DNA from 3 places in the Oceanobacillus sp. M60 genome. Region 1 is predicted to be linked to each of the others. Evidence: predicted binding sites of a transcription regulator. Region 1 holds the regulator's gene; each other region holds the start of a gene.

What was found. The regulator CtsR, encoded in region 1, represses protease genes until heat stress. The targets are predictions, from matches to a motif close to ATGGTCAATAAAGGTCAAACA.
Region 2: the regulator CtsR is predicted to act here: its motif matches at 6,891-6,911, upstream of clpP (ATP-dependent Clp endopeptidase proteolytic subunit ClpP).
Region 3: the regulator CtsR is predicted to act here: its motif matches at 5,105-5,125, upstream of ACW0TQ_RS10645 (ATP-dependent Clp protease ATP-binding subunit).

What each region holds. Positions count from the first base shown of each region.
Region 1 is NZ_JBSSNH010000011.1:130-10,754, reverse strand. Features, by position in the region: T-box leader at 1-9, opposite strand, end outside; gene gltX (glutamate--tRNA ligase) at 91-1,560, opposite strand; gene ACW0TQ_RS20820 (PIN/TRAM domain-containing protein) at 1,754-2,851, opposite strand; gene radA (DNA repair protein RadA) at 2,952-4,325, opposite strand; gene clpC (ATP-dependent protease ATP-binding subunit ClpC) at 4,538-6,970, opposite strand; gene mcsB (protein-arginine kinase McsB) at 6,984-8,048, opposite strand; gene mcsA (protein-arginine kinase activator protein McsA) at 8,045-8,605, opposite strand; gene ACW0TQ_RS20795 (CtsR family transcriptional regulator) at 8,630-9,097, opposite strand; gene ACW0TQ_RS20790 (MgtC/SapB family protein) at 9,280-9,972, opposite strand.
Region 2 is NZ_JBSSNH010000005.1:200,350-210,974, forward strand. Features, by position in the region: gene gap (type I glyceraldehyde-3-phosphate dehydrogenase) at 1-98, opposite strand, end outside; gene ACW0TQ_RS14130 (sugar-binding transcriptional regulator) at 147-1,166, opposite strand; gene ACW0TQ_RS14135 (glutaredoxin family protein) at 1,963-2,190, opposite strand; gene rpoN (RNA polymerase factor sigma-54) at 2,183-3,478, opposite strand; gene ACW0TQ_RS14145 (fumarylacetoacetate hydrolase family protein) at 3,557-4,441, opposite strand; gene ACW0TQ_RS14150 (FixH family protein) at 4,583-5,086, shown strand; gene ACW0TQ_RS14155 (RNase H family protein) at 5,194-5,589, shown strand; gene ACW0TQ_RS14160 (shikimate kinase) at 5,618-6,160, shown strand; gene clpP (ATP-dependent Clp endopeptidase proteolytic subunit ClpP) at 6,237-6,821, opposite strand; tRNA gene ACW0TQ_RS14170 (tRNA-Arg) at 7,092-7,167, shown strand; gene ACW0TQ_RS14175 (leucocin A/sakacin P family class II bacteriocin) at 7,341-7,643, opposite strand; gene ACW0TQ_RS14180 (HPr family phosphocarrier protein) at 8,052-8,309, opposite strand; gene whiA (DNA-binding protein WhiA) at 8,437-9,387, opposite strand; gene ACW0TQ_RS14190 (gluconeogenesis factor YvcK family protein) at 9,525-10,475, opposite strand; gene rapZ (RNase adapter RapZ) at 10,472-10,625, opposite strand, start outside.
Region 3 is NZ_JBSSNH010000003.1:558,975-569,599, reverse strand. Features, by position in the region: gene ACW0TQ_RS10655 (hybrid sensor histidine kinase/response regulator) at 1-721, opposite strand, end outside; gene ACW0TQ_RS10650 (response regulator) at 755-1,774, opposite strand; gene ACW0TQ_RS10645 (ATP-dependent Clp protease ATP-binding subunit) at 2,876-5,020, opposite strand; gene pdaA (delta-lactam-biosynthetic de-N-acetylase) at 5,420-6,202, opposite strand; gene ACW0TQ_RS10635 (Na+/H+ antiporter family protein) at 6,263-7,570, opposite strand; gene ACW0TQ_RS10630 (YfkD family protein) at 7,699-8,493, opposite strand; gene ACW0TQ_RS10625 (amino acid ABC transporter permease) at 8,665-9,351, opposite strand; gene ACW0TQ_RS10620 (transporter substrate-binding domain-containing protein) at 9,361-10,209, opposite strand.

The DNA.
Region 1 (10,625 bases):
CGATTTAAATTTATTTGATTTTCATAGCTATCATAACATAGGCGAAACTTATAAAGATAATATATTATATTACACAAGAAATGTGAACTATTAAGCTCCCATTTCCTTTAATAATTTATCAAGACGCTTCACGATAACATCTTTCCCCAGCAATTCGATAGCAAACGGAAGCTCTGGACCGTGCATTTGTCCTGTTGTTGCAACCCGTATCGGCATAAAGAGTTTTTTACCGCGATGTCCTGTTTCTTTTTGGGTTGCTTTAAACTGCGCTTTAATCGAATCTTTATCAAACGACTCTAAATGAATTAATTTATCTGTGAACACTTGCAATACTTCAGGCACCTGCTCTTCTCCTAAAACTTCCCGTTCTGCTTCACCATAGGTAATATCCTCCTGGAAGAACAGCTCTGTCAATTCAACGATTTCTGCCCCGTAGCGCAATTGTTCACGATATAGACTAATTACATTTTCCGCCCATACACGCGTCTTCTCATCCATATTCTCTGGAAGCTTGCCCGCGTTGATTAAATGCGGTAACGCTAGATCGATGACACGGCTTAAATCTGCTTTTTTAATATATTCATTGTTCATCCATTTCAATTTATGCTGGTCAAAAATAGCGGCAGACGTAGATAAACGCTCTGGATCAAATATAGTAATCAGTTCATCCTGTGTAAACATCTCTTCTTCGCCAACTGGAGACCATCCAAGCAAGCTGATGAAGTTAAACATCGCTTCCGGCAAATAGCCTAAATTACGATATTGCTCAATAAACTGCAGAATGTGCTCATCACGTTTACTCAGCTTTTTACGCTCTTCATTCAGAATTAACGTCATATGCCCGTAACGCGGTGCTGTCCATCCAAACGCATCATATATCATCATTTGCTTTGGTGTATTGGAAATATGCTCTTCCCCGCGCAATACATCGGTGATTTCCATCAAATGATCATCGATAGCCACAGCGAAATTATAGGTAGGAATTCCGTTTTTCTTTACAATGACCCAGTCGCCAAAATCACTGGACTCAAACGTGATTTCACCGCGGACAATGTCTTGGAACGTGTATGTTTTATTTTCAGGAACACGAATACGGATACTTGGCGTTCTGCCTTCTGCTTCAAAGCCCTGAATTTCTTCCTCTGTTAAGTTGCTATGTTTCCCGGCGTATTTAGGGACTTGTCCATTTGCACGCTGTGCTTCCCGTTCTGCCTCTAACTCGTCCTCTGTCATATAGCATTTATAAGCTAAATCACGCTCAAGCAGTTCATCTACAAACTTCTGATAGATATCTAAGCGCTCTGTCTGGCGATAAGGACCATAATTACCGCCGATATCGGCACCTTCATCCCATTCTAAGCCGAGCCATTTTAAATATTTTAATTGACTCTCTTCGCCGCCCTCTACGTTTCTTTTATCATCTGTGTCTTCTGTGCGGATAATGAATTTTCCATCAAAATGTTTTGCATATAAATAATTAAATAAAGCTGTACGAGCGTTACCAATGTGTAAATGACCCGTTGGACTAGGTGCATAACGTACGCGAACTTCCTTACTCATTTAAAATGCCTCCTTCATTGTTTATATATCATCGCTGCCTGCCTTGTACCTGTTCAAAAGATCTGATAGAAATCTTTTGAAACATCTTTTATAAAAGGAATTCCTCCCCTTATCTTCCTAAACAAGCTCTATACGAAAAGTGATAACATATATATGTTATCACTTTTTTTATCCTTTATCAGTTATACCCTTTTTACAACGCTTTTTCAAGTAATTTTGGTTTTGCAAAGATCATCCGTCCCGCAGAGGTTTGTAAAACACTCGTAATAACAACCTCAATATTTTTGCCGATATAATCTCTGCCTTCTTCCACTACAATCATCGTCCCGTCATCTAAATAGGCAACACCTTGATTATGCTCTTTCCCGTCTTTGATAACCTGCACATGCAGTTCTTCCCCTGGAAGAACGACCGGCTTCACTGCATTGGCCAGGTCATTAATATTTAAAACAGGCACTCCCTGGAAGTCACATACTTTATTTAAATTGAAATCGTTCGTAACTACAATGCCATCAATGACTTTTGCCAATTTGATCAATTTGCTGTCTACTTCTGGAATATCCTCAAAATCGCCTTCATAAATTTCTACTTTTACAGCGAGCTCTTTCTGAATTTTGTTCAAAATATCTAAACCGCGTCTGCCGCGGTTTCGCTTCAGCGCGTCCGATGAATCTGCAATATGCTGTAATTCACCAAGAACAAACTGCGGAATCACAATGGTTCCTTCTAAAAAGTTAGTCTGACAAATATCAGCAATTCGCCCATCAATAATCACACTTGTATCCAAAATTTTGGGGCTTAAGCTTTGCGTACCCGCATCTGTGTCCTCTTCCTCGCCGCTGCGGCGCTTGTCCTTTTTCGCCGGTTTGAGTATATTCATAAATTCCTCACGACGGCGAAAGCCAACCTGGAATCCTAAATAACCAAGTATAATCATAATGAACAGCGGCAAGACCTGTGAGAAAATACGAATACTCATATCTTGAAACGGCATATTAACAAAGTAAGCTATAACTAGACCGACAATTAACCCGATACTGCCAAAAAATAAATCCATGGCTGGTAATTTGACCAGTGCATCTTCCACCCAACGAAAGAAATTTACAATATAGTTTACTAGTAAATAAGACAAGATAAAAAATATAATAGCTCCAACAATCATTCCCAAGATAGATGAAGTTAGCCAGCTTGATTCTGCAACATTTAACAGCTGGACGATTTCTGGAATATAAAGATATCCCATGGTACCTCCTAAAATAATAAAAAATAAGTGTACTACTTTTTTCATCAATTCCTTTCACCTCCTGACTCGTATTAGTAGTATTACCAAATGACATATAATATATGCTTATCTGCTCGGAATTCTTCTAAATTTTCATCCTCAAAAAAATCTATTGATGTAATCCGATTTCTAAAGCTTCCTGTACATTGGAAACACCAATTACTTCGATACCAGCCGGATAATTCCAGCCGTCTAAATTATTTTTCGGGCAGATTACCCGTTTAAACCCCAGTTTCGCAGCCTCCTGCACCCGTTGTTCGATTCGGGATACTCTGCGAATTTCTCCTGTTAACCCAACCTCACCGATAAAAATATCCTCTGGTTTGGTTGGGTGATCGCGGAAACTCGATGCAATACTGACCGCCAGCGCTAAGTCAATCGCCGGTTCATCCAGCTTGACCCCGCCCGCTACTTTGATATAAGCATCCTGGTTTTGCAGCATCAGTCCAACGCGTTTTTCCAGCACAGCCATTAAAAGCGGCACGCGATTATGGTCTACTCCCGTGGCTGTTCTGCGCGGGTTCCCGAAGCTTGTTGGAGAAATCAGCGCTTGAATCTCTACTAAAACAGGGCGTGTACCTTCCATTGATGCTACAACGGTCGAGCCGGCAGCTCCTTGGGATCTCTCTTCTAAAAAGATTTCAGACGGATTCATTACTTCACGTAATCCTTCCTCCTTCATCTCAAAAATCCCCATTTCATTCGTACTTCCAAAGCGATTTTTTACACCTCTTAAAATACGATAGGTGTGATGACGTTCTCCTTCAAAATACAATACCGCATCCACCATATGCTCCAGTAAACGCGGACCCGCAATCGAACCTTCTTTGGTTACGTGCCCGACAATAAAAACAGGAATGCCTTTGGTCTTCGCAATTTTCATAAGCTCCATTGTACATTCTCTGACCTGTGACACGCTCCCCGGCGCGCTGGTTATCTCTTCTTTAAAAATGGTTTGAATGGAATCGACGACGACAAAGGAAGGATTGATTTCTTCTATCTGCCTGCTGATATCCATTAAATTCGTTTCTGATAATACATATAGTTCATCCGTTTTTATATCTAAACGATCTGCACGCAATTTGGTTTGCCTTGTGGATTCTTCACCAGATACGTAGAGAACCGGTAAAGCCTTCTCTGCCAGCTGTGCAGATATTTGCAACAGGAGTGTTGATTTTCCAATACCCGGATCTCCGCCAATTAAAACCAGTGACCCTAATACCACTCCCCCGCCTAATACACGGTTAAATTCCCGCATCTTCGTCGTAATGCGGGGTTCCTTCTTTGATTCGATGGAGGTAATCTTTTCGGGTTTTTGTGAGGAGGCTGCACCAGACGTGTATCCTGTCCTGCCTTTTATAGAAGCAGCTTCAATTTCTTCAACCATCGTATTCCATTGATGGCAAGCTGGACATTTCCCCATCCACTTAGCCGATTCATATCCACATTCCTGACAGACAAATTTTGTTTTCCTTTTTGCCAACGTTTCTAACCTCCTTCAAGTGAGATTCAAGCCTAGCGTCTTCTCTTGAACCACCCTTATTTATTATTATAGACTATTTCTGGTTTTCATAGGTTACAGAAAAGCATCAAATTCACAAAGAATCTTCCATACTTATGCCACAAGCATTTTTTGAGAAATGGAGAAAGCTAGAAGAACCGTGTTCTTCTAGCTTTCTGTACCTTACATCCTGTTTAAGAAAGGACAATAAATTCCCCTTTGCTGTTCAACCCTATTTTCACCTTTTGTTCCTTTTGAATGGTTCCCTTTAACAACTCTTCTGATAATAAATTCTCGATATTACTTTGAATAGAGCGTCTCAGCGGACGGGCACCATATTCTGGATCAAAGCCTTCATTAGCAATTTTTTCAATTGCCTTATCTGTAAGGGAAAGGGTCAGCTCTTGCTCTTCCAGGCGTTTTTGCAGCTGTTTAAGCATTAATGATGCAATATCTTTCATGTGTTTTCTCTCCAGGGAGTGGAACACAATGGTCTCATCAATACGATTTAGGAATTCAGGACGGAATGCTTTTTTCAATTCGTCCATCACCTTCGACTTCATATCTTCATGCTCTCTCTTCTCATCATTGTCTAGTGTAAAGCCGACATATTTATTACGTCTTAATTCACTTGCTCCAACATTAGAGGTCATGATAATAACCGTATTGCGGAAATCAACTACTCTCCCCTTTGAATCTGTTAACCGGCCATCTTCAAGAACCTGCAAGAGGATATTAAAGACTTCTGGATGTGCTTTTTCTACTTCATCCAACAGCACAACAGAATATGGTTTACGGCGAACACGTTCGGTTAATTGACCGCCCTCTTCATAGCCAACATAGCCTGGAGGCGAACCAACTAAACGGGACGTCGCATGCCTTTCCATATACTCTGACATATCGATTCGGATCATCGCATCCTCGTCCGCAAACATGACTTCAGCAAGGGCGCGGGCAAGCTCTGTTTTTCCGATACCTGTCGGCCCCAGGAATATAAAGGAACCAATTGGACGTTTAGGATCTTTTAACCCGGCACGGGCACGGCGGATTGCTTTAGCTACAGCATTCACTGCTTCCGATTGACCAATAACGCGATCATGAAGAATCTCTTCCATGTTCAGCAGGCGGTCACTTTCATCTTTCGTCAGTTTTGCAACAGGAACCCCTGTCCAGATAGATACCACTGCAGCGATATCTTCCATCGTTACTTCCGAATCGGTCTGTCCTTGTTTTTCCTTCCATTCATCCTTTGTTTTCTCAAGCTTTTCACGGTAACGCTGTTCAGAGTCCCGCAAGGATGCTGCTTTTTCAAATTCCTGACTTTGGACAGCAGCGTCTTTTTCTTTCCTTACTTCTTCCAGCTTTTGTTCTAATTCTTTTAAATTTGGCGGAACCGTGTAAGAATTTAAACGTACTTTAGAGCCAGCCTCATCGATTAAATCAATTGCCTTATCCGGCAGAAAACGATCTGTGATATATCGATCCGACAGAGATGCTGCTGCTTCAATCGCTTCATCTGTAATAGTCACACGGTGATGCGCTTCGTAGCGGTCTCTTAAACCTTTCAAGATTTGAATGGTTTCATCCAAGGTCGGCTCATCTACCTGAATTGGCTGGAAACGACGTTCTAACGCAGCATCCTTTTCAATATATTTCCGGTATTCATCTAATGTCGTTGCGCCGATACATTGCAGTTCACCGCGGGCAAGCGACGGTTTTAGAATGTTTGATGCATCGATTGCACCTTCTGCTCCCCCGGCTCCGATCAGCGTATGGAGTTCATCGATAAATAAAATAACATTGCCGGATTGACGGATTTCTTCCATTACTTTTTTCAAACGGTCCTCAAACTCACCGCGATATTTTGTACCTGCAACCACAGTACCCATATCTAACGTCATCACACGTTTGTCACGTAGTGTTTCCGGTACTTCATTATCAATGATTTGCTGTGCCAGTCCTTCTGCAACAGCTGTCTTTCCGACACCAGGCTCCCCAATCAACACAGGGTTGTTTTTGGTGCGGCGGCTCAATACTTGGATTACACGTTCAATTTCCTTAGAGCGTCCTATAACAGGATCAATTTTTCCTTCTTTCGCACTGACTGTTAAATCGCGGGCTAAAGAATCTAACGTAGGGGTGCTTGCGTTTGTTTGCTGTCCTGCACGTCCCTGACGGCCTGTCTGAGACTCATTGCTACCTAACAGTTGAAGAACTTGCTGACGGGCCTTATTTAAGCTCACACCAAGATTATTTAAAACACGGGCAGCAACACCTTCTCCTTCACGGATTAAACCTAAAAGAATATGCTCTGTTCCCACATAGGAGTGGCCCAGTTTTCTTGCTTCGTCCTGAGATAATTCAACAACCTTTTTTGCTCTGGGCGTATAATGAATCGATTGAGAAGGCTGCTTGCCGACACCAATGAGCTTTTCCACTTCTTCTTGAATTTTAGCTACTTCCAACCCAAGAGATTGCAATGCCTTGGCAGCTATGCCTTCTCCTTCACGTACTAAACCAAGAAGAATATGTTCTGTTCCAATATTATTATGGCCTAATCGTACGGCCTCATCTTGAGATAATGCCAATACCTTTTGTGCCCTCTCTGTAAAGCGACCAAACATCATATGTTTTTTCCTCCTATTTTTTCAAATTTAATCTTTCACGAATAATTGAAGCCCTGCGGATATCACGTTCATCTGAACGAAGTGCTTTATTCGCATAGTGCTGCAAGAATCCAGGCTGTGTTAAAACCATCAGTTCATTTAATATATTCTCGGAAATGTTTTCTATTATGCCTAAATCAATTCCCAAACGCAAATTAGAAATACAGGTAGCAGCCTCCTTCGAATCAATGATTCTGCTATTTTTTAACGTGCCATAGGAACGGAAGACACGATCCTCCAAGCTAATCTCAGATTGCTCGTAAATATACTGCCGCGCCATCCGTTCGTGCTCCACAAGCTGATTAACAATACTCTCCAGGTCTTCCACAATATCCTCTTCGGACTTGCCCAGTGTAATCTGATTCGATATTTGAAAAATATTCCCTCTTGCCTCACTGCCTTCACCATATATCCCTCTGACAACCAGTCCCAATTGATTAATTGCAGGAATAAGCCGGTTGATTTGCTTTGTCAGTACAAGCGCAGGCAAATGCATCATAATCGAAGCCCGCATGCCTGTTCCAATATTGGTAGGGCAGCTGGTCAGATAACCTTTTGTTTCATCAAATGCATAGTCGGCTTCTTCCTCCAGCCAATCATCTAAGTAGTACGCTTCCTCTAAAGCTTTTTTCAGCTGAAGTCCAGGATAATACACCTGAATACGCAAATGATCCTCTTCATTTACCATAATGGAGGTCTGCTCCTGTTCGGATAATAACACTGCAGCATAATCACTATGTTTGATTAAATGTGGACTTATTAAGTGTTTTTCCACCAGAACAAGTTTTTCAATCATATTTAATTGCTTCATTGGTATAAAAGTTAGTGAATCCTGCTCCGTATCCTCTTCCTTTATATAATTTTTCTTTATAAATTGCAGTACCTCTTCCAACGCTTCCTTATTACCGGATGTCGGGTACAATTTATCCGCAAAGTTGCGGGCCAGACGGACACGGCTGCTCATTACAATGTCTTTATCCGGACCGTCCTCCAGCATCCACGGGCTAATCGCTTCATTGATAAATGATTCTAATGTCACGTGTTATCACCCGCTTCCTTATCTTGATGATTCGCTTTTTCCAGCTCTCTGATTTTATCGCGCAGAACTGCTGCTTTTTCAAATTCTTCATCTTCAATCAGCTGTTTTAATTCCTCTTTGTGGGAGGATATTAATTGCTTTTGCTGAATATACTTCCCGGCACGCTTTGGAATCCTGCCAGTATGTTTGGTATTCCCAGCATGCACACGCCGTAAAATAGGCTCTACCTTGGAGTCAAAGGACGCATAACAATTTGCACATCCAAATTTCCCTGCTTTTTTAAATTCACTAAAAGTTCTCCCGCAAGAAGAACATTTCAGCTCCTGCGGCTGTTTAGGCTGATTGGAATTTGCTGTCCCTGCAGCGTTCAAAGGTATTCCATCTTTTTGAAAAAGCCCAGATAAAAGGTCATTTAATGAGAATCCTTCCTCCGGATAGGTCAAATAACCTTTTTTCTTTGCACATACTTCACAAAGGCTCACTTTCGTCTCCTGACCGTTTATAATGTGCTTAAAATGCAGGGTAGCCTTTCTTTCATGGCATTCTTGGCATTCCATACGATTCCTCCCCCCTTCAGGTAATTAATCGTTCAGATACTTGAGTGCAGTTAATGCAGATTTAAGAATACGTGCACGCAATTCATCTCTTAGCGGCAATTGAAAAGCTAACGTTGTTCGATCAATACTTGCCAATATCAGCTTTGCTTCACGTGCTGTAATCAGCTCCTCCTCTAAAAGCCGATCTAAAATATCTATAGCAGCACGCTGCGGAATCGAATCACCGATTAAATAAATAATCTCATCAATCAATTCCGATTTATCCTGATGCCGTATGCGCATAATACGAATATAGCCGCCACCGCCGCGTTTACTTTCTACGATATACCCTTTCTCAATGGTAAAACGCGTATTAATAACATAATTTATTTGAGAAGGTACACATTGAAACTGATCTGCAATTTCACTCCTTTTAATCTCAATCGCTTGTTGTTCTTCTGACTGTAATACTTTTTTCAAATATTGTTCAATGATATCTGAAATGTTACTCATCCTTCGCACCTCAAATCAAATAATTTATTTGATAAATTATTCCTTTTGACTTTGACTAACTTTGACTATGGTTTTATTATAATAAGAAATTGCCACAGTTGCAAATGGATGATATTTCTATTTTGGACAAACAGGCCAAAAAACAAAACATAATTATAAAAATCTATGAAAATATTTATGTTTTAATTTCGCTTTGTTATATTAACCACTCCCGGAAGCTTCGATATTTCATCAAATAAATAAATTAACTTATTATCCTTTTTCATATTTGTCCATATATGAATTCTGCGCCTGTTACCTTCTAACAGCTTTATCTCAACCTGCTTTATCGTAAAACCGTTCTTTTCCACTGATTTTACAGCTTCATGTATTTCAAATTCCTCTGAAGCAATCAATTCAATAAAATTACTGGTTGTAAACCGAGGGAAAAAATGCTCCATCCGGTTAAAAAATATTAAACTGATAAGGATAATAAGTGTCGTTACAATAGCAACACTATACATGCCGGCTCCAATCACTAATCCTATTCCTGCTACAGCCCATATAGAAGCAGCTGTTGTTAATCCTTTGATGGTTCCTCCATATACAATAATGGTACCAGCCCCAAGAAAACCGATACCGCTAATTACATAAGAAGGGATACGAGCAGGGTCAAATTGAATGTTATCGTATTGATTCATAAATGTAATAAAACCAAAAATCGATAAAATCATCATCAAACAAGAGCCTACTCCTACCAGTATATGCGTACGAAACCCGGCTGAATGATTATTAATTTCTCTCTCAAAACCAATTAAACCGGATAACAGCAAAGCAATAAACAAACGTAACACGATAACTCCGAAATCATCACCGATAAATTGTTCTAACTCCATTCCCTGCACCCCCTTATTGTTTTATATATTTTACAGTTTATTTATATGTATAGGCTATCATTTCATTTTATAAAATAAAACTTTATTCAGCGGGGGTCTTTCCATACCAACTATCATGAAAATTAATTTTAAACTATTTAAATAGAAGTATTCATTGCAATAAGTGTATTTTTACTTTAGCAGTAAATTGATTTATCTTCCAGAAATAAATACCAAAGAAAGGATATTTGAAGATAAACAAGCAAAAACCCATTAGACGAGCCGTATCAGCAATGAAACATTTTTTGACTCTATACTAAGTGTGGCACATCCTCTTGTTTTCAATTATAGATAGAGTGAAGACAAAAAAATACACTTCATTTGCCACGGTGTTATTTAGGAATAAAAGGTGTCTATGTGAAGCGAAAACGCAGGGAATCAGAGAAGAAAGTCATTTCGTTGCGGGGTTATTCACAAAACGGCGTATGTAGAAATATCTATTTTGTCGAGGAAAAACCAAACCCATGGATGGCTATCACTGGCAAAGCATTCATTCAAGGATCCGCCTTTACGACAATAAATCCTATTTTATGGTGGAAAAAACGTAACATTTGTATATTTTGTCATCGTACCTACTATGAACAGATTCAGATGACATAAAACGGCATTTCTCC
Region 2 (10,625 bases), on a different contig from region 1:
TTGATTGCCACGATTTCCACTTGGTCATTTTTTAAAGATTGACGAAATACGTTACGTCCAATTCTTCCAAAGCCGTTAATACCAACTTTTACAGTCATATTAAATTCCTCCTAAGAATTTCTTGTTTTTTTATTTATATAAAGAGGTTATCCTCTTAATATCTTTTCTGCAGCACCTTGATCGGTTATCAGCAAATTGCTCTTCCCTTGTTTAAAGTAAGAATGAATGGCATGTCCCTTTGATGAGCCTCCGGCAACCGTAATGATATGCTTGGATTCATCCATATCCTCCAGCTGCAGTCCCACTGTTTTTACTTTGTAAACGACGCGTCCATCTGCGTCAAAGTAATAACCAAACGCTTCTGAAACAGCATTTTCTGACTCCAATACATCAATTACTTTTTCGGAAGACCTTCTTCGTTCTGCCATGCGCAGCGCATCACCAACACCGTGTAAAACAATGTCAGCATTTTTTATGACAGCTAACGCATCAATCACATGTGGTTCCTGAATAATTAATTCATATGTGGAATCACTGATTGGATCTGGTACATAAAGCATTCTATACTGGCCATTTGACCTTCTTGCCATCTCTGAAACAATACGTGATGCTTGATTCTCCACCTTTTCGCCAATGCCGCCTCTTGCTGGAACAAATAATACATCCGTTCCCTCTGGCAATGGTTTCATTGCATCAGCTACTGCCGCTATGGTGCTTCCGCCTGTCACGGCAACGGTATTGTTTTTCTGCAGAGTAGATTGCAAATGCGTCACACATGCTTTTCCCATCTCTGCCTTGATTTGAGGGTTATGATCACTATCACCAGGCACTACAATCACATTATCAATAGACAAGGTGCGTTTTAACTGATCCTCCAGATTTTCTAACCGGGACATATCTCCAATCAAAGCAGCTAACTGATCTAGAACTACTTTTCCCTCATTGGTAATAAACATACCTTTGGAGGTCACTTCGACTAAACCTTGTTCATGCAGAAAATCAATCTCTCCGCGAACATGCCGCTCTGTTAAATTTGTACTTTCTGCTAATGCCCGTCTTCCAATCGGCTGATGTAAATGCACATGCTGTAATAACGTGTACCTTTCCTGCATCAAACTTACCAATTCAGGTACGATTTTTCTCTGTAGGGCCATGATGGATTCCATATTAACCATTCTCCTCCATACGGGATTGAAAACGTCCCATGTGGTTGTTTAGTGTCCCGATTCATTTGTATTATAACATACCTCTTATCAAAAGCAAAGAAAAACTCTTGAAAATAACGCTGTTTCGCACCCCTTTTGTCTAAAAACAAGGAACCTGTCCTGCCGCCAGTTAAATGCGAAAAAGCATAGGAGTGTTTTCGTTATACTTTTGTGATGAAGAGCAATTATGTCCCGGGGTGTGGTTACCTCCTTACCAAAACATCTGCTAAATCTTATAGCATAAAAAGGCATACAGTTTACTATTCCCATTGCATATGAACTTAAACACAGAATCGAATGTTTACAAAATTTTAATGTTTATATGCGTGAAACATTTCTTCCGGGTCAATAATGTCCCGAAATACATGATAAGCGTTTAACCATACACATTCTGTTCTTCCATCCAGACAGGGGTACTTCTATATAACTCAACATTCGCACCTAAGAATAAGCATATATATCTTGCTATTCCAGGATGAGCATGTTCTCCATTACCATGCTTGCTTTTTGGTTAAATATCCGTCCATTTGGGAATTAGTGATGATGCATAGCTCCGCTCCGGCCAACCACTCTCGCTTTCCGACGCAGCGGCGCTCTACACTTCACCTTCTATATCTTTATCAAGGGTGTTAGCGAAGGAACAATCAACTCCTGTTTCTATGGAAATAAAGTTACTTTTTAATGTGTGAAAGTTGAGTATATAATAAAAAGGCATTCTCTAAAGCACTTACATTTGCTTTAGAGAATGCCTTTTCCTTTATTCAGCTAACAGTCTGCTGATATTTTCTATGCTGATATCATTTCCATATAATTCATTATTCTTATAAACGATGACAGGAATCATTAATTGATACGTTTCCAGTAAATCATCTGATTGATAAATATCTATTTCCTCGACAGGAATAGGAGCTGTGTTCAGTAAATCTAATAACCCCTTCGCTTCTTCACATAGCGGACAATTCGTTTTTGTATAAAATTTAATCATTATTTCTGCTCGTTCTCCTTTTGCGCTTGGAGGAAGAGGGAATACCCAGCTCTTCCCGGTATTTCATCACCGTTCTTCTTGCTACATGCACCTGATACAGCTCTTCCAGTTTCCTGCGGATTTTTTCATCAGAAAGCGGGCGGGTCTGGTCTTCCTCCGCAATTATTTGCTGTACATATTGCTTCGCAACCACACGGGCGACTCCTCCCCCTTTCCGGGATTCACGCTGCAATAAATATTTGACTCGGAGGATACCAAAACTTGTCTGCAGATATTTATTGCTGATGGTCCGGCTGATCGTTGAAACATGCAGATCCAATACATCCGCTATCTCCTGAAGGGTTAACGGTTTTAATGCCGTTATCCCTTCTTCAAAAAAGGATAATTGTTTATTGACAATAATATGCAAAACCTGCTCCAAGGTCTTCCCACGGTATTGGATCGCCTGCTCCAGCATCTCTATCTCCTTCTTCTTCTCCTTCAAAAAGTCTGCTCCCTCTTTCGGCATATCAGCCTGCAGGATATCATCCCGAAGCTGAATAGTAGGGCTTGACCAATTGAAAAAGGACAGCTGCCACTCTCCCTTTTCCTTCAACACTGCCGCTTCCGGAATAATATATTCTGTCTCTTCTTCCTCCAATAATTTACCCGGATTCGGATGACAAAGTTTCATATTCGAAATTAATCTGCCAGCTTCCTCTTCTGTAATCCCGTAGGCTTCAGCTAAAGCCTGGGCATCCTCCTCGGCTATCAGGACCAAATCATTTTCAAAAAGCTCCTCTAAAAAGGGATAATCACAATCCATTTCTTTTAATTGCAGCTGGATACACTCCTGTAAGCTCCGGGCTCCAATTCCCGGCGGCTCAAGGGATTGTAAATAGGATAGAGCCTGTTCTATTTCTTCCATGGATAACTGACAGCCGGAAGCCCACTCTTCCATAGTAATATCCAGATAGCCATTTTCATTTAAGGAATCAATTCCAAAAAGAACCGCCTTTTTTAAATTTTCCTCCGAAATAGAAAGCATGTACACATTCTCTTTTAATTGCTCGTACATATTTTTTTTCGAAGCATTCATATTTTCAAATGCGTTTGTCTCTCCATGAAATTGACTGAGCACCTGCTGATCAATGGGACGGATATCCTCAATCAAAGGATTCTCTTCAGCAATTCTTTGTACATGATCATATAATTCAATACCAGAGAGCTGCAGGATTTCAATGGATTGATGAAGCGATTGATTCATTTTCCAAGCTAATGCTTGCTTTAACACCAGACTCTGCTGCATGCTTTAACCTCCATGCATTTCAGTAGGAAATCATTTTTTTCGTATTGCTGCCGTTCCCTGTATTACCCTATACAGATATTATACTTTCTTCACCTGGTTTTCCATAGTTCCAATTCCTTCTACTTCTAACTTCACCCGGTCTCCTTCCTGAAGCAGGCCGGATGGCTCCATTGCTAAACCGACACCATGCGGCGTTCCGGTTAAAATAATATCTCCCGGCTCCAGCGTCATGATTTCAGAAATAAAATTTATAAGGAAAGGGATATCAAAAATAAGATGCGCTGTATTAGAAGACTGGCGCACCTCCCCATTTACATAGGAGCGGATAGCTAATTCATGCGGATTATCCACTTCCTCCTTTGTCACAACCCATGGCCCTACCGGCGTGGTATGATCCAGTGATTTCCCCTGCAGCCATTGCGGCGTCCGTTTTTGCAAATCACGTGCGGAGGTATCATTGGCAAGGGTATAGCCGGCAATATAATCAAAAGCATCTTCTTTTTTCACTTTAGAAGCTGTTTTTCCAATGACAATGGTTAATTCTGCTTCATAATCTAATTTTTCAGTTATTGAAGGATAATAAATATCATCCTCCGGCCCAATAATAGCATTATCAAATTTCGCAAATAAAACAGGAAAATCAGGTATATCTGATTTCATTTCATGAACATGCTCTTGATAGTTTTTTCCAACGCAAATAACCTTTCTCGCTTCTCCGAGCGGCATTCCCAATTGCACATCCTGAAGGGAAAGGTTTTCATATCTGCCCGTTTCTGGAAGTATTTTCTGCAACGCTTCTATGTATTCGGATGCATGTGCATAAAATTCACTAGGATTCGCAGGAAGTGATTTTCCTCCAAATTGCTGCGACAGGCTTTCCACATCTGCAATGGATTCCGCATCTGTTAAAACACCAACACGATAATTTTCATCTTTGTTTTTCCGATAAGCTACTAGTTTCATGTCTATTCCTCCCTTTCCCTCATTATAGTAGAGTTAGAGTTGGAAAGGAATAAATATGTCATAATTTATTCAACCTCTCCTTTGGCTGGTCATGCTATACTAGGTGTCGGGAGACAATAATAGAGAGGGGTATACATAATAATGAAGAAAAAAATATTTTTTATCCTCATCGTTTTGATGGCTGCTTTAGCTGCTTGCTCAAATAATGAAGCGGATACAGCAGAGGAAGATGACACGGATTCCATGGAACTGCCTGTTCTGGAAGTAGATTTCGATGTGCCGGAGCATGTTGAAGTCGGAGAAACCATTGATTTAACAGCTCATGTCACCTTTGACGACGAGCCTGTAGAAGATGCTCGTGAAGTGTTATTTGAGGTATGGACACAGGGGCATGCGGATGACAGTGTGGAAATCGAAGGCGTTCATCAAGAAGACGGCACCTATACAGCCAGCTTTACCTTTGAAGAAGAAGCAGTTTATGAAATGTATGCTCATACTACCGCAAGGGAGCTGCATGTCATGCCATTGAAAACGGTTATTGCCGGTGATGCAGAGCCATCGGAAGAAGAAGCCCATGATGAGATGGATCATGAGCACCATGAACACGGTCATGATGCAGACGAACATAATCAGGAAGAGGAATAATTTAGCATCATTTTTCAAGCCATTCCTGGCCCGCACGCATTCCTTTTTGATTTAAAATTCGTTATAATATGAATATAGAAAAGAACGATTTGGCGGGGGGATATGCTTTGATTCAGGTTTATACAGACGGCGCTACAAACGTGAATACAGAAAAAAGCGGAGCCGGCATTTATATAAAGGCTGGGGAAAAGAAGCTGGAATATACTGTCCCCTTACCTTATATGTCCAATCATGAAGCCGAGTTTCACGCTATCATAGAAGCATTAAAAATTTGTAAGATGAACTTCCCTGAAGAAATCTTATCTTTTCGAACTGACTCTAAAGTAGCCGCAGACGTGATTGATAAAGGACGAACCAAAAACAAACAATTTCTTCCTTTGCTTGAAATCATCCAGGCTGAAGCAGCAGACTTTCCATTCTTATTTATTAAATGGATACCGGAAAAAGAAAATAGCAGAGCAGACCAATTGGCAAGAAAAGCAATCCATCAGCAATCATCGTAACGTGCTGGATGACGAGGGGGAATGTCATATGAGAGAAATACCATTAAAGGAACAAAGTATTGTACTAATTGGATTTATGGGTGTTGGAAAAACAACCATTGGTCAAGCTGTTGCCAAAAAACTGTATCGTGATTTTATTGATATCGATGAAGAAATTGAGCGCAGATTCGGAATGCCTCCGAAAGAGATTTTTGCGAAATATGGAGAAGCCGTCTTCCGTCAGCATGAAAAAGAAATTATTTCTGAAATATGCCATAAGAAATTAAAGGTTATCTCTTTAGGCGGCGGCGCTTTTCTTCAAAAAGAAGTACAGGATGTCTGTCTCGCAACCACTACAATATTCTTTCTCGACCTGTCTTGGGACAGCTGGAAGGATCGAATCAGCCTGCTGATTGACAGCCGCCCCGTTCTACAGGGGAAGAATATGGAGGAAATCAAACAGCTTTTTGATGATAGGCAGCCAATTTATGGACAGCATCACTCCCGTGTAGTGACAGATAATCAAGAAATTGAAGAAATTGCAGATTATATTGCCGATTCCTTAAAATTAGCATGGGAGCTTTACGCTTAAAAACAAGAAATTGCACGTAAAAAACAGGCTAAGGTCACCCTAGCCTGTTTTTTTCGATTTCATGATTTATTAATGTTTACGCTTTGCGCTCAAAGATATCATCTATGATGCCATATTCTTTAGACTGTTCTGCACTCATGAATTTATCACGCTCTGTATCACGTTCAATAACTTCTAAAGGCTGACCAGTATTTTCAGACATGATGCGGTTCATACGTTTTTTAATCTCGATAATTCGATTTGCATGAATCTCAATATCTGTTGCCTGTCCCTGCGTACCGCCTAAAGGCTGGTGAATCATAATCTCACTGTTTGGCAATGCAAAACGTTTGCCTTTCTCTCCGGCATTAAGCAGGAAAGCACCCATAGAAGCTGCCATACCGATGCAGATGGTAGATACATCTGACTTAATAAAGTTCATGGTATCAAAAATAGCCATACCAGCTGTGATAGAACCACCAGGAGAATTAATATATAAAGAGATATCTTTTCCTGGATCTTCTGCTTCTAAGAATAAAAGCTGTGCTACAATAGAGTTGGCTACATTGTCATCAATGCCGCTGCCAAGTAAAATAATCCGGTCTTTTAATAAGCGAGAGTAAATATCATATGCGCGTTCACCACGATTTGTTTGTTCAATAACTGTAGGTACTAAATTCATTTAAAAATCCTCCTTAAGTTGCCAACGTTAATGGCTGATGATTTTTTCTATACTTTATATGATAGCTCATTGGTCAATGAAGGTCAAACAAAAAGTTTCACCAAATTTCTACTTTAACCATCCTTCCCGATTTTATGTTTGTTAAACATGAACCATTTAAACTTATTGAAAGACGCATAAAATAATTTTTCATCTAAATTATATAAAAAGGACTTGTCTCAAAGGAACTTCCTATGTATAATTAAGATTGTGTTTTTAATTCAATGAGATGCGCCCATAGCTCAGCTGGATAGAGCACTGGTTTCCGGTACCAGGTTTGCCGGGGGTTCGAATCCCTCTGGGCGCGCTAGATAAAGTTAATAAAAAGACAAGGGATAAAGATGTTTGCTTCCCTTGTCTTTTTTTCTGTCTTCCAGAAGTTTGGTGCTATCTTTCCTCAAACACCGCCAGGCTTTTCCACTCGGTTGCGAATGAATACTCTATTTTCCTATATGTGATACCGTGATACCCCTTGCCTAATTAAAAAGAGGGACTGCCAGTTGTCGTACCTGACTCTGGCCGGTTAGAATCATTACTTGATTTATAGTTGGACTCAATAGCAGATTTAGCTTTAGCAGGCGCTGATGTCAGTCCCGTTGCCCAGCTTTCTATCGCTCTATCTGTTGATTGTTGAAATGTTTCGCTCCAGTTTACTGAACAAGTTTTTTCATCGCAATGAACACCATTTCCATAATCTGTCGAGGCTGCTTGAACTCCTGAGGTTGAAATAGCGGATAATCCTAACGTTAAGGCTGCTAACCCTAATTTCATTCTCTTTTTCATCACAGGCACTCCCTTTATATAATGATTTGTCTCTCAACCTAACATAACTTTTGCGAAGATTCAACAAGTTACCATGAAGAATGGAAAGCAAAATAGTCCGCCGCAGCGGCGCTTTACACTTCACCTTCTATTATTTAGATAGGGATTTATCCAAGATACGGTCAACTCCTGTTTCTATGGAAATGAAGTCACTTTTTAATAACAGAAAATTAAGTTTATTTATATTTGAAGCAGTCAAATTGTAATACTTATAGGTGCACCAGAAATTATATAATGCTATATAAATAAAAGCCCCCTTAAAATTGAGCAATGTAACTCGCCTTTAAGAAGGACTTTTTTAGCTGAGGTTTTACTATTTAGTGCTTTGTTTATCTGTTAAATAAAGCAAAGTTCGTTATACGGATAGCTTTAAACTTTTTCACGTACAAGGCTTGTTAAATATTCCAGCGCCTCTTCTTCATCTTCTCCTTCGATAATAAGCTTGATTTCTTCTCCTTTTGTCAGAGCCAGGCTCATTAATCCCATAATGCTTTTGGCATTAACCTTTTTATGATCATTCTCTAAAAATATGTGTGAATCAAATCGATTGGCCTCTTGTACAAAATAGGCAGCTGGCCTCGCTTGTAGTCCTGAATCTAATTCGATTTTCACTGTTTTCTCAACCAATAAATTCACTCTCCTGTCTTAAGTAAACGCCTCCATTTTTTTAGGAAGCAGAAAAAATTCTGCGTCTTTCTTTCGGCGATGTTCCATGATATTTACTGCATTATATCATATTCTTCGGATACTAGCATTAATTACCAAGCTGCAGTTCACCACGTTTGATTTTCTCTGCAAATTCATCAATTTTTTTCAAACGATGATTCACGCCTGATTTAGAAATCGTCCCGCTGGTAACAAGTTCCCCTAATTCTTTTAAGGAAACTTCTTCATATTGAATACGGAGCTTAGCTATTTCCTGTAATTTTTCCGGCAGCTGATCCAATCCAACTGTCCGTTCAATCAATTTAATGTTTTCAATTTGACGGAATGCTGCGCCGATGGTTTTATTTAAGTTCGCGGTTTCACAATTCACCAGTCTATTGACAGAATTACGCATATCACGGACAATGCGTACATCTTCAAATTTTAATAATGCTTGATGTGCTCCAATGACACTTAAAAACGTAGTAATTTTTTCGGCTTCTTTGATGTAGACGATATAACCATTTTTGCGCTCTAAGGTTCTTGCATGTAAATCATATGCATTAAACAATGTTTTTAATGCTTCTGCATGCTCCTCATAATAATTAAAAATCTCCAAATGATAGGAGGAGGTTTCCGGGTTATTCATTGACCCGCCAGCTAAAAACGCTCCGCGTAAATATGCTTTTCGGCAGCATTCTTTTCTTAAGTATTTCTCTGAAATGGTCCGGACAATCTGGTATTGATTTTCCATTAGATTCAAATCCTCTAATAAAGATTGAACACCATTTTTCATACGGACGATATATACATTATTTTTCTTCAGCTTCATTTTTTTACGGACAAGCAGCTCCACCGGCAACGTATAATTTTGTTTGATTAATGTGTAAATACGCCTTGCAATTGCTGCATTCTCTGTTTGAACATCCAGTACATAACCTTGCTTTGATATAGAAATAACGCCATTCATTCGAACTAATGCAGCTAGTTCAGCAAACTGACAGCAAGAATCCGATTGAATAGCGGTTAGTTCTTTCTTAATATCTGATGCGAAGGACATTGTATCACGCTCCTTCCCCTTTTCGAACACGCCTTGATACGTTTATTCAATGAAACTGTATTCAGCGGAATAATCCTGCATACTCCGCTGAATCTGACTTCCTTGTCTTTTTCATCGTACTTTTTGAACACTCACTACTATAAAAATTTATAAAGCATTTTAGCTATTTTATCATTATTATGACGGAGAGTTCCATCTTTATGCTTCACGACAATATTACCAGGAAAAACCTGGACATTCATCGCTTCTAAACGGGAACTATCTGCTACTACCGGAAACGCCTGCTCTTCTTTATAAATCTCCTGCGTTTCTGCATCGATTGGCTGATCATGAACAATCACATAATCAACACAATCATCGCCGACATGATCATGAATCGCTTGGACATGATCTGCTGCAGAATAATTCGTTGTTTCTCCATATTGTGTCATGATATTACAAACGTACACAATCTTTGCTTTTGTATTTAATAATGCTTCCTTCACTTCTGGAACAATTAAATTCGGCATAATTGAGGTATAAAGGCTCCCTGGAGAAATTACGATTAAATCTGCTTTTTGAATTGATTCCACAGCGTTAGGTAATGGCTGCAGCGGCTGCGGCTCTAGAAAGACCCGTTTAATCCGTTTGCCGGACAGAGGAATATTGGATTCCCCATGAATAATCTCTCCATCCTCCATAATCGCATGCAAAGACATGTTATCGTTTGAAATCGGATAGATATTTCCTTTTACATTAAGCACCCGGGAAATTTCTTTTATTCCTTGATTAAAATTACCAGTCATGGAAGTCATTGCTGCCAATAATAGATTACCTAATGAATGCCCTGTCAACCCGTTTCCCTGCTGAAACCGATGTTGAAAAAGCTCTAAAAGCATCGGCTCTGCATCAGACAGAGCTGCAATCACATTCCGGATATCTCCTGGTGCCGGCATTTCCATCTCGGAACGAATTCTTCCTGTACTTCCCCCGTCATCTGCTACCGTCACAACAGCAGTCAGATCTACGGGCAAATCCTTCAACCCGCGAAGCAAAACCGGCATTCCTGTCCCTCCGCCAATCGCTGTTATTTTCGGGATATCGCTCATGAGGTTTTGGCCTTTCTCTTTTCAATATCTCTGTGGCTGACATGGGTAATATAATCATCGCTGAATTGCTTGGAGAAGTATTCGGCTAAAGCAACAGAACGGTGCTGTCCGCCCGTACAGCCAATGGCAATAACTAACTGTGACTTCCCC
Region 3 (10,625 bases), on a different contig from region 1:
ACATAGAAAAATACAATAGATACTTATCCCGATTTCCTATCAGATATAAAATGAAGGTATATACTGCATGAATTAAAAAGATAACAATGATGCTGATTTGAAAATAACTGGACAGCTGCGTTCCGCTTGAGATAGCCTGCTCTGTCCCAAATCTCACAGAACGAATAATACCGCTGCTTCTGATATCTTTATAGTTGGCTGCTTGAATAACGATATCGATAATACCTTCTTCATCTGCTGTAAAAACGACTCTCTGCGGTAAATTTTTTGCAGTATATTGTTCTTCTTCTGCAGCTATCTCCCCCGATGATGCCAGTTTCCTTCCGTTAACATAGATCTCCGATGAACTGCGAATACTTGGTATGTATAATCCATAATTTTGTTCTGCATCACGATTCACTTTTATTTGCAGTCGGTAGCTGCCATATCCATAGGAAGAACCTAGTATATCATTCCATCCTCTGGGGACTTCTATAATATCTGATTCCCCCTGCACCGAGCTCTCCTCCATAATAAAGCGGGAAGGGTAAAACTCCCACTCTCCATCTAAAACCAGTGTTTCTTCCTCTCCCGGATCCCAAGTTTGGATATCAAGCATCCCATTTTGAATATCGGGCTGTACCTCCTCTTGAAAAAGCCCCGTCCAAATCAAACGGAAAGCAGATAAACAAAGCATAAAAACAAGCAAAATAACTGTCAGCTGAATCGCATTTTTTTTCATTCTTCTCCACTCTTCCAGTTCCATTTTCTAATGCTATAGTTTTTCATTTACTAATATTCGAGCTTCTTCGTCAAAGCTTACCAGTGCACTTATTTGAGAAATCTTACGAGATGAAGGAGACTTATTTTGAAGAGTATCCTTTATCAGATTATCTACGATCTGCAGCCAAATGTTCCTTATCTCCTTTCTTTCTTCCAAAATCCAATCCGATTCTATCCCTTGCAGATAATCCCCTTGATATGTTTCTAATAATTTCATATGTGCTTTAACTGATATATCATTCTCCTGCAAGGCTCTCCATGCTGCTTGTTTCCAGCCAATAGATTGAATATCCACTTCTTCTCCTAAAGTTATTTCATAAGATTCCTCCTGACTGACTATCTTAATCGGGAATCCCATTTGCTGAATTACCTTTCTTATTTGATACACGGTGGAATACAATTGTGAATTGGCCTTTTCCCAGGAGAGGTGCGCCCACATGAAATCTATCAATTCTTCCTTTCGAATGGTATTTCTATGGTTTTGAAGAAAATAAAAAAATAGCTCCTTTGCTTTCGACGTTCTCCACTTTACTTCTATCGGGCTCTCTTCCTTATAAAATCGAACTGCACCCAGGTTTTTGATATGATACGCTGCCTTTAGCGGGGTTTTATGTAATATTTCATCCTTCTCTTTGATGCGTTCAATGGTCAATTGCAGCCTTTCTAACTGTACCGGCTTCAAAATATAATCTAACGCATTCAGTTCAAATGCTCTGACTGCATACTCATTATAGGCTGTGACAAAAGCAATATTTAGAACGGGCTTGATATTTAACAGCTGTTCAGCTAAATCGATTCCTTGTATATCAGGCATATGAATATCCATCAATACGGCATCTACATCCTCCGTTTGAACATGATTTATTAACTCTGTCGCATTGTTAAATTTACCGGTAACCTGTACTCCTGCTATTTTATTTAAGAGAAAATCCAAATACTGCAACGCCAATGGTTCATCATCAATGATACAAATCTTCACGCTTTCATCTCCATCCGTTTTTATCGTATACATAATATTAGAAAAACTTCCATTGCGGTTAAAGCGAGTTTGAAAACATCTTTTTGCTTTTTATACAGATGCTATCTGGTGATAAACGATTCTATTGCTTTGATTTTCAAAAACTGGTCCTTATTCTTTTTATACCATATATTGCACAAAAAAACCTTACTTTCTTACACATTTTAATTCTTTTATACAGCGGGATCGTCAGCTTTAAAGCAGGAGGTTAATTTTTCTCGAAATATTATACACTCAACTTTCGCATCTTAAAAAGTTAACTTCCTTTCCGTAGAAATAGGAGTTGATTTTTTCTTTGGCAACTCCCTTAATAAAGTAATAAGAGGTGTAGTGTAAAATACCGCTGCGGCGGACCGTTTTGCTTTCCTAGGGGCACGCTCTTCAGCTAACTTTTGCCAAGAAGATCGCTTGGCAAAAGTGGATCTTCAGATGGTGCTGATCCCTCAGGAGTCAAAACGGTCCGCCTCCGCCAGTAAGGTGTTCTATACGTGAAATAGCTGAACAAACAAAAGATTGTTCAGACAGTTCAGATGGAAGAGATTTTTTATGGTGCATGGTAAAATGTTCAGCAATGATTACTTTTTGTGCATGAAAGCTATTCTTGATGTTAATTATTCATGCTGTCATCATTCGAACTGCTAAACCAACCATTTGAAATAACGTAATGATCGTGTCATCAAGTGATAGAGATACTATTTCATCCAAATCAACAGGATGTTATTTCTTATATTCGCTGTAGAATCCTAACTAAGCGGAGGCCAACCACGGAGACTCCTATGGGAACAGGGCGAGCTGAAGATTCACTTGAAAAGCGGTCTTCTTTTCAAGTTAGCTGAAGCCGTGCCTATGGAAAGCGGAGTGGTTGGTCGGAGCGGAGCTATGCACAATCAACAATTCCAAAATGGCCGGATATGTAGCCAAAAGCAAGCATGCTACTGGAGAACATGTTCACCCTGAAATAGCAAGATATATATGTATTCTTAGGTGGGAAAGTGAGTTATACATAAAAAAAGACCAGCTAACGCAATCAATGAGTCAGCTGATCTATTTTATGCTTTATTTTATTTGATATGCCTAATACCATTTCACCTTATATTAAGATGCATTGGAAACAACAATTTCTTCGTCTTCAACATCCACATGAATGTCTGTTATATCTTCTCCTTCAAGAATCAAATCTGTTAATTGATCCTCTACTTTATCCTGGATAACACGACGTAATGGACGTGCGCCAAAGCGTGCATCATATCCTAATTGAACAAGACGTTCTTTTGCTGCATCAGAGATAGTGATGGTAATTTTATTTTCCTTCATGGTTGCTTCTAAATCATGCAGCATAAGGTCTACAATTTGCAGTAAATCTTTTTCTTTTAATTCATTGAAGTTTACAATCGCATCGAAACGGTTCAAGAATTCAGGTTTGAAATAGGTGCTTAAGTTTTCCATTGTCGCAACAGATTCATGTGTTTTCGCATTAAACCCGACACTTACTTTTTTCTCACCAGTTCCAGCATTACTTGTCATAATGATAACCGTATCCTTAAAGCTTACTCTTCTGCCGTGAGAATCGGTTAAATGACCGTCCTCCATGATTTGCAGGAACGTATTTTGCACATCTGGATGTGCTTTTTCAATTTCGTCCAGCAACAGAATAGAATATGGGTTTCTGCGGATGCGTTCGGTCAGCTGTCCAGCTTCTTCATGACCGACATATCCTGGCGGTGAACCGATAATTTTAGACACCGCGTGTTTTTCCATATACTCACTCATATCCAGACGAACCAGCGCATCTCTCGTACCAAACATTTGCTCAGCCAGTACCTTCGTCAACTCTGTCTTACCAACACCGGTAGGACCGACAAATAGGAAGGAACCGATTGGACGCTCTTTTGCTTTTAATCCGGCACGGCTGCGGCGGATGGATTTCGCAACTTTCTCTACTGCTTCTTCCTGTCCGATAACTTTGGAACGAAGATCGTCAGCTAAGTTTTTCATTTTTTCTTTTTCATCTTTTTGCATTTTCGTTACAGGTATACCTGTTTTTTCTTCTACAATTAATTGAATATCAGAAACGTCTACATCCAGTGTTTTCTCGCCGTCTTCAACTTTTTCCAATTGTTTTTGTAATTGGATTTCTTGATAACGGAGATTTGCAGCACGCTCATATTCTTCTTTTTCGGCTGCTTCCTGTTTTTGTTTCACTACTTCATCTAAGCGCTCTTGCAAGGAATCAGAATCTTTCTGAGCGTTAGCAAGATTTAATCTGGAACCGACCTCATCCATTAAGTCAATTGCTTTATCCGGCAGGAAGCGGTCTTGGATATACCGGTTGGATAAACCGACAAATGCTTCAACGACTTCATCAGAATAGCGGACTTCATGGAATTTTTCATAACGGTCCTTGATACCTTTTAATATTTTCACTGCATCCTCTAAGGATGGTTCTTTTACGATAATCGGCTGCAGACGTCTTTCCAGCGCCGCATCCTTTTCAATCTGGCGATATTCTTTCAATGTTGTTGCGCCAATTACTTGCAGGTCACCGCGTGCAAGAGCTGGCTTCAAGATATTGCCTGCATCCATTTGTGAGCTTTCTGCAGTACCTGCTCCAACAAGCAAATGGATTTCATCGATAAATACAATCACGTCGTTACGCTCTTGCAGCTCAGCAATCAATTTATTCATCCGCTCTTCAAATTGACCGCGGATACCAGTGTTTGCGACTAAAGAAGCGACATCCAGCAAGTAGATTTCCTTGTTCATTAATTTAGCAGGAACATTTCCTTCTACAATATTTACAGCCAGTCCCTCTGCTATCGCTGTTTTACCAACACCTGGTTCACCGATTAATACCGGATTGTTTTTATTTCTTCTATTTAATGTTTCGATAACTCGTTTAATTTCTTTATCTCTGCCAATGACAGGATCAATCTTTCCTGCTCGTGCTTGATCAGTAATATTTTTTGCTAACTGATCAATCAAGCCATTTCCATTGTTTGATTTTTGTTGTGTTCTCGTGCGTGCGTTTGCACCACTTTGCTGATTTCCTTGGAAAAAGTTGTTGGCAAATGATTGATCCATATTGCCAAATGGAGAATTAGAGAAAAAGTCGCTGTTCATCATATTTCCTTGTATTTCTTGTAAACATTCATGGCAAAGATGCACTTCCATACGCTGTCCATTCATTTGCATTTGTGCATTAATCGTTGCCTCATTTTGTCCACAGTTTTGACATTTCATTTCTCATTCCTCCTTATAACTTAGTCAGATAGCCTATTTATTCGTTGTTTTGACTTTGACTATCTTTGACTATATTTACATTATACTCTGACCTTCTTTGACTTTCAAGTGTTTTAGTCAAATTTTTTTACTTTTTTTTGACCTTTATCTTTTATGCTAGTTTACATATAGGCTAACCCCTTAGCCCGCAAGAGATTTAACAGCTTATATATTCGTCTGATTTTTGGCCAAAGAGGTCAACACACACAAATTTCTTATAAAAAGAAGACTTTTTCTTTTCCATAAGGATGATTTGTTTTTGAAGTATATCAAAAAAACTGTCCTTTTAGAAGCGTAACGGTTTATCAGAATTGTTTCTTCTGACTTTCATCCGTTTCTTCTATATAAGGACAGTTCAACTTAATAAGGAAACTGTTTTGGCAATTGCTTGCTTAGCCATAAATCGTCTAAACTTTTAAATTGGTACCCTTCTTTCTTTAAATCCTGAATGACTTTTTCCAAAGCGGTTGCATTATCACTGGAAACTGCGTGAAGTAAGATAATGGCTCCTGGATGTATCTGCTTCATAATTTCATCGTAAGCATAATCTGCACCTTTTTGTGAGTTGGTTTCCCAATCTTTAAAGGCTAATGACCAAAATACATGGACAAGCCCTAGCTCTGTTGACCATTTTAATGTATCTGTACTAAAGGTTCCCCGGGGCGGCCTGACATAAATTAATTCATCCTGATCACTGACCTCTGCAACGGCCTGCTCTAAATCCTGCAGTTCTTTGTTAATGGCTTCCTTATCCATCACGGTAAAGTCCGGATGGTGATAGGAATGGTTGCCAATAATATGTCCTTCATCGACCATCCTTTTGACCAGTTCAGGCTCACTCTCTACATAATGCCCTGTCACAAAAAAAGCGGCAGGAACCTCTTCCTGCTTTAATACATCTAATATTTCCGGCGTAAACCCTTGCTCATAGCCATTATCAAATGTCAGATAAAGGTTTTTATCACCGGAATCGTCCACATAAAAAGCATTGTATTTATCCAATACCTCCTGATAAGAGCCAATTTGAGGCGGTGTATGATTGGAGTTCTTTTGATATCCCCATCCGTATGCGCAGCCGGTATTCATTGGAAATACGCATAAGAAAAAGGCAAGTGAAAGCAGCAAAGTGATTGTTCTTTTCATTTCAAGTTCACCTACTTTTTTCTCTTACCTTTTCCTTTATAACTTCATTTTATTCACTTTTTAAAGAACCATTGCAGCAATCCATCCGAAAATAAATAAGGGAATATTATAATGGATGAAGGTTGGCACGCATGTATCCCAAATATGGTCATGTTTTCCGTCCGCATTGAGTCCGGAAGTTGGTCCAAGCGTACTGTCTGAAGCTGGCGAACCGGCATCTCCCAATGCTCCGGCTGTACCGACTAAAGCTGCTGTTGCTAAAGGCGAAAAGCCAGTTGCCAAACAGATAGGAACAAATAGAGCAGCAACAATCGGGATTGTTCCGAATGATGTCCCGATACCAATCGTAATAACCAGACCCAGCAGTAACAGAACAAATGCAATTAACGGCTTATTATTTCCTAATGCAGAAACAGATACCTCCACTAATTCCGATACAGCTCCTGTTTCCTGTAAAACATTTGCAAAACCGGCAGCTGCAAAAATGATAAAAGAAATCATCCCCATCATGGAGATTCCTCCTGCCATCACAGAATCCAGTTTTTTAAATGGCAATGCTACCAGAACGAACATAGCAATAATCCCAGTCAATGCTCCCAGAATCAAATCTTGCGTTATAATTTGAACGATAAGTGCCGATATAATAGCAATAATCGTCATTACATGCTGTTTGCCGAAAGTGATTTCTTCGACCAGATCTTCTGTTTTTATTTTTTCTTCCTTCATTGAATCTTTAGATGCTTTATCTTTTCTATAAGTAAATAGAATACCGATTAAAAGTCCAACAATCATTCCAGAACCGGGAATAAGCATAGATAAGGTTACTTCATATAAAGTAATTTCTCCCCCATTGGAGTTTAGGCCATCCAAAATCAATCTTTGGAAAAGTAAACCAAAACCGGCCGGAATCATCACATAAGGTGCTTTCAAACCAAATGTCAGAGCCAATGCTACAGCCCGGCGATCCATCCGCATTTGATCAAATACTTTTAACAGGGGAGGAATCAATATAGGAATAAAAGCGATATGAACCGGCACCGCATTTTGTGATAAACACGCAACACCAGCTAATGCAAAGAGCATCATTGTTTTCTTCCCTGTTAATACACGAATAATAAAATTCACTAAAATTTTTGTAATCCCTGTATAACTGATAGCCACTGCAAAAGCTCCTAACAATATATAGCTTAATGCTGTATTTGCAGAGTTCCCCATACCAGCTACCAGCAATTCAACAGAATCTGCAAATCCTAACCCGGACATTAACCCGGCAGCAATTGTTGAAATTAAAATAGATAAAATAACATTAACCTTTAATAAACATAAAACAGTCATTAATAGGACTGCTGAAAGAACAACCCATTCCATTTTTCTTCCCCCAATAATCATCACATTTCTCTTTAATACTTTACCATAATAAAGCAATAAAGATTAAATTGCAATATATTTTTGCTGAGTATGTAAAAAGGACTGTCTTTTCGACAATCCCTTGACGTTTATTTCACTTTAAAGGAGAAAGATAAATAATCCTGTACAGGGATCCAAGCTCCTATTCCTTGCTTAGTTACATTCTTAATTTGAATGGTTTTATTGGATCCTTTTAATTCAATATATACTTCCCCGAATGTCACCTGCCCTTTCTCATTAACGGCCGGCGCATAAGCATCCAGTATTCCATGCTTTTCCATTGGGATATTATACGAATTAGTTAATTTTGTATTATGACCGATAACGGCCTGATACGAAAGAGGAAGCTTTGTATTTTCGCTGGCTTTTAACAGCATCATCGTTTTTATTTGTTCCGGATTACTTATTTTACTGGTCAGGGCGCCATTTATTTCTTTTTCTTCCTGCTGATAATAGCTCATCTCCTGGGCTTTCTCACCGCCGACATTATTCATTTCATTTTTATTGATATGCTGGTATTCCCAATTAATATTTGATTCCGCAGATTGATAATTGATTGGCCACCTTCCCAGATAAACCATACCGCGATATCCAATTGCTATAGGAGATGGTTTGATACTGCTTTCATTCAAAATCTTAATCAGCTCCGGATTTTCGATTGGAATGCCGACGTCTTCGATCAACTCTTTCGTTAACTTGCTTGGTTCAATAATCTCCTGGTCTTCTGTTGAATTCGGAAATGTGTTTTCTTTTGAGATATCCAATACATGGCTGGGTATATTCAATCCTTCTTTTATTTCTTCAGCAAAGCTGCTGATCGGCATCAAAAGCCAGGTTAAACATAAAAGAAGTGTAAAAAAATAAGCACGATTGCATTTTTTCATTCCCGTACCTTCCTTTCTTTTTGTTTTATTTTTTCTGAAAGGAGGGAAACTATACACGAGAAGCCTTGAGACTTTTTGGAAATTATAAAGCAAGCGGAGCAATGTAAAAAAAGAGACACCGGAATGCTCTTTTTTACCTTTTGTTAGATTCTGTTATTTCATGCAATACACTTATTTTACAAATACACTATATTTTTTCTCTAAACGATCCTGCAGCATGCCGATTAAAATACATACCGGCCAATAAATAAGCGCCACCAGCACGTACATGGTCATTGCATCAAATTCTCTTCCAGCGACAATTTGCGCTTTTTGAAATAACTCAGGCACTGTAATCACTGCTGTCAAAGACGTCGCCTTCACAATATCCATAAAAACGTTTGTTAAAGGCGGAATGGCAATTCGTGTAGCCTGGGGCAGTATAATCTTACGCAGTGTCAGCCAATAAGACATATTCAACGCCCGTGAAGACTCCCATTGTCCTTTTTCCACACTATTTAATGCCGATCTGTCGATTTCTGCAATATATGCGGCACTATTCAGACCTAATCCAATAATTGCCGCATGGACAGCGACAAGCTGAATTCCAGCAGAGGGTAAACCCAGATAGAGGATATATAAAAAAACAATAATTGGTGTTCCCCGCATAAAGGATATATATAGTCTGGCCGGCCATCTCAGGAAAATATTTTTAGAGCCTCTTGCCAAAGCTAACAACAGCCCCAAAACAAGTCCAATCAGCATACTGCCGATGGAAATCAGTAATGTTATCGGCAGCCCGCCAAGAACAAATGGCAGGCTCTCCCAAGCTAATTGAACATCAAAAAAACCGCCAAAATCAATATTGGTTATATTCATTTTAAACCTCTAAAAATCCAGACCTTCTACAATTTCGACTTCTACATCCGGTTCTTGTGAAGCATCTTCTTCGTAAAATTCTTTGGCCAGTTCACTTAATGTTCCGTCTTCACGCATATCATTTAAAGCACCATTCATTTCCTCCTGAAGCGTTGTAGATTCTTTTGGCATCATAAGAGCCTGCTCCGTCGGATTAAATTTTAAGGTTGGGTGCAAGTGCAAATCAAAATCAGGAAATGCTGCTACCCCAAATTTAGTTAAATAATAATCGTTTAATACTAAATCCGTTCTGGCTGTACTGATATCACTTAGATAAGCTTCATTCGGAGCATTGCCATAGGTTACCACTTCTGCTCCATAATGTTCTGCAATTTGGCTGTAGATAGTCGAGGCTGCCCCGCCGGCTTTTTTACCCTCTAAGTCTTCCAATGTTTCTATTCCTGAATTATCCGATTCTCTGACTGCTGCGACAATGTACGAATATTTATATGGATCCGTAAATCCAAATTTTTCTTGATTGGTTTCTGTGATCGTAGCATCATTTGCTCCTACATCAATTCTGCCGCTATTGATTGCGGTTGCTAAATCATCCGCTCCCATGATTTCAAATGATACCTCTAAATCTAAGCGCTCCCCAATTTCTCTCATAATCTCTACGGTATAGCCTGTCAACTCATCATTTTCATCGTAGTAGGATGCACCAATCAATGTTCCAGAAGTCCCTGCTACAATTTCCCCTTTTTCCTGTATGCTCTCCCAATGTTCATCTGTTCCCTCTTCCTGGTCTGCAGACCCGCAAGCAGCCAGCAACAATGTCGCTAGAAAAATAAAGCTAAAAACAAATATGTTCTTTCTCATTCGAAACCCTCCCTGTATTATACTTTTTGCATAAAATAAGTATAACAAAGAAAGATTTGTATGAAAACACTTTAGTATCCTGTTTAGGCTTTTCAATTTATTATATTAGTACAGAAATAAATCGAAGGCACATGCTTTTTAATTTCATTCTTTTAAAAACCAAGAATACCGCTTGGTCTTTAAAACATCGGTGTTCTTGCCAGGGAGATGTCCGCTGCGGGAAGTCGCTTTCCGCGGGGCATAAGTGCGACTTTGCTTCTGTCTGCGCCTGTCGGCTTGCCAATCAGCAAGTCTTCTTTTCACCCGCAGGGCATAAGTGCGACTTTGCTTCTGTCTGCGCCTGTCGGCTTGCCAATCAGCAAGTCTTCTTTAAAGGAGATGAGCTCGGGGCCCATGGAATGCGTAGTGTTTTTCTG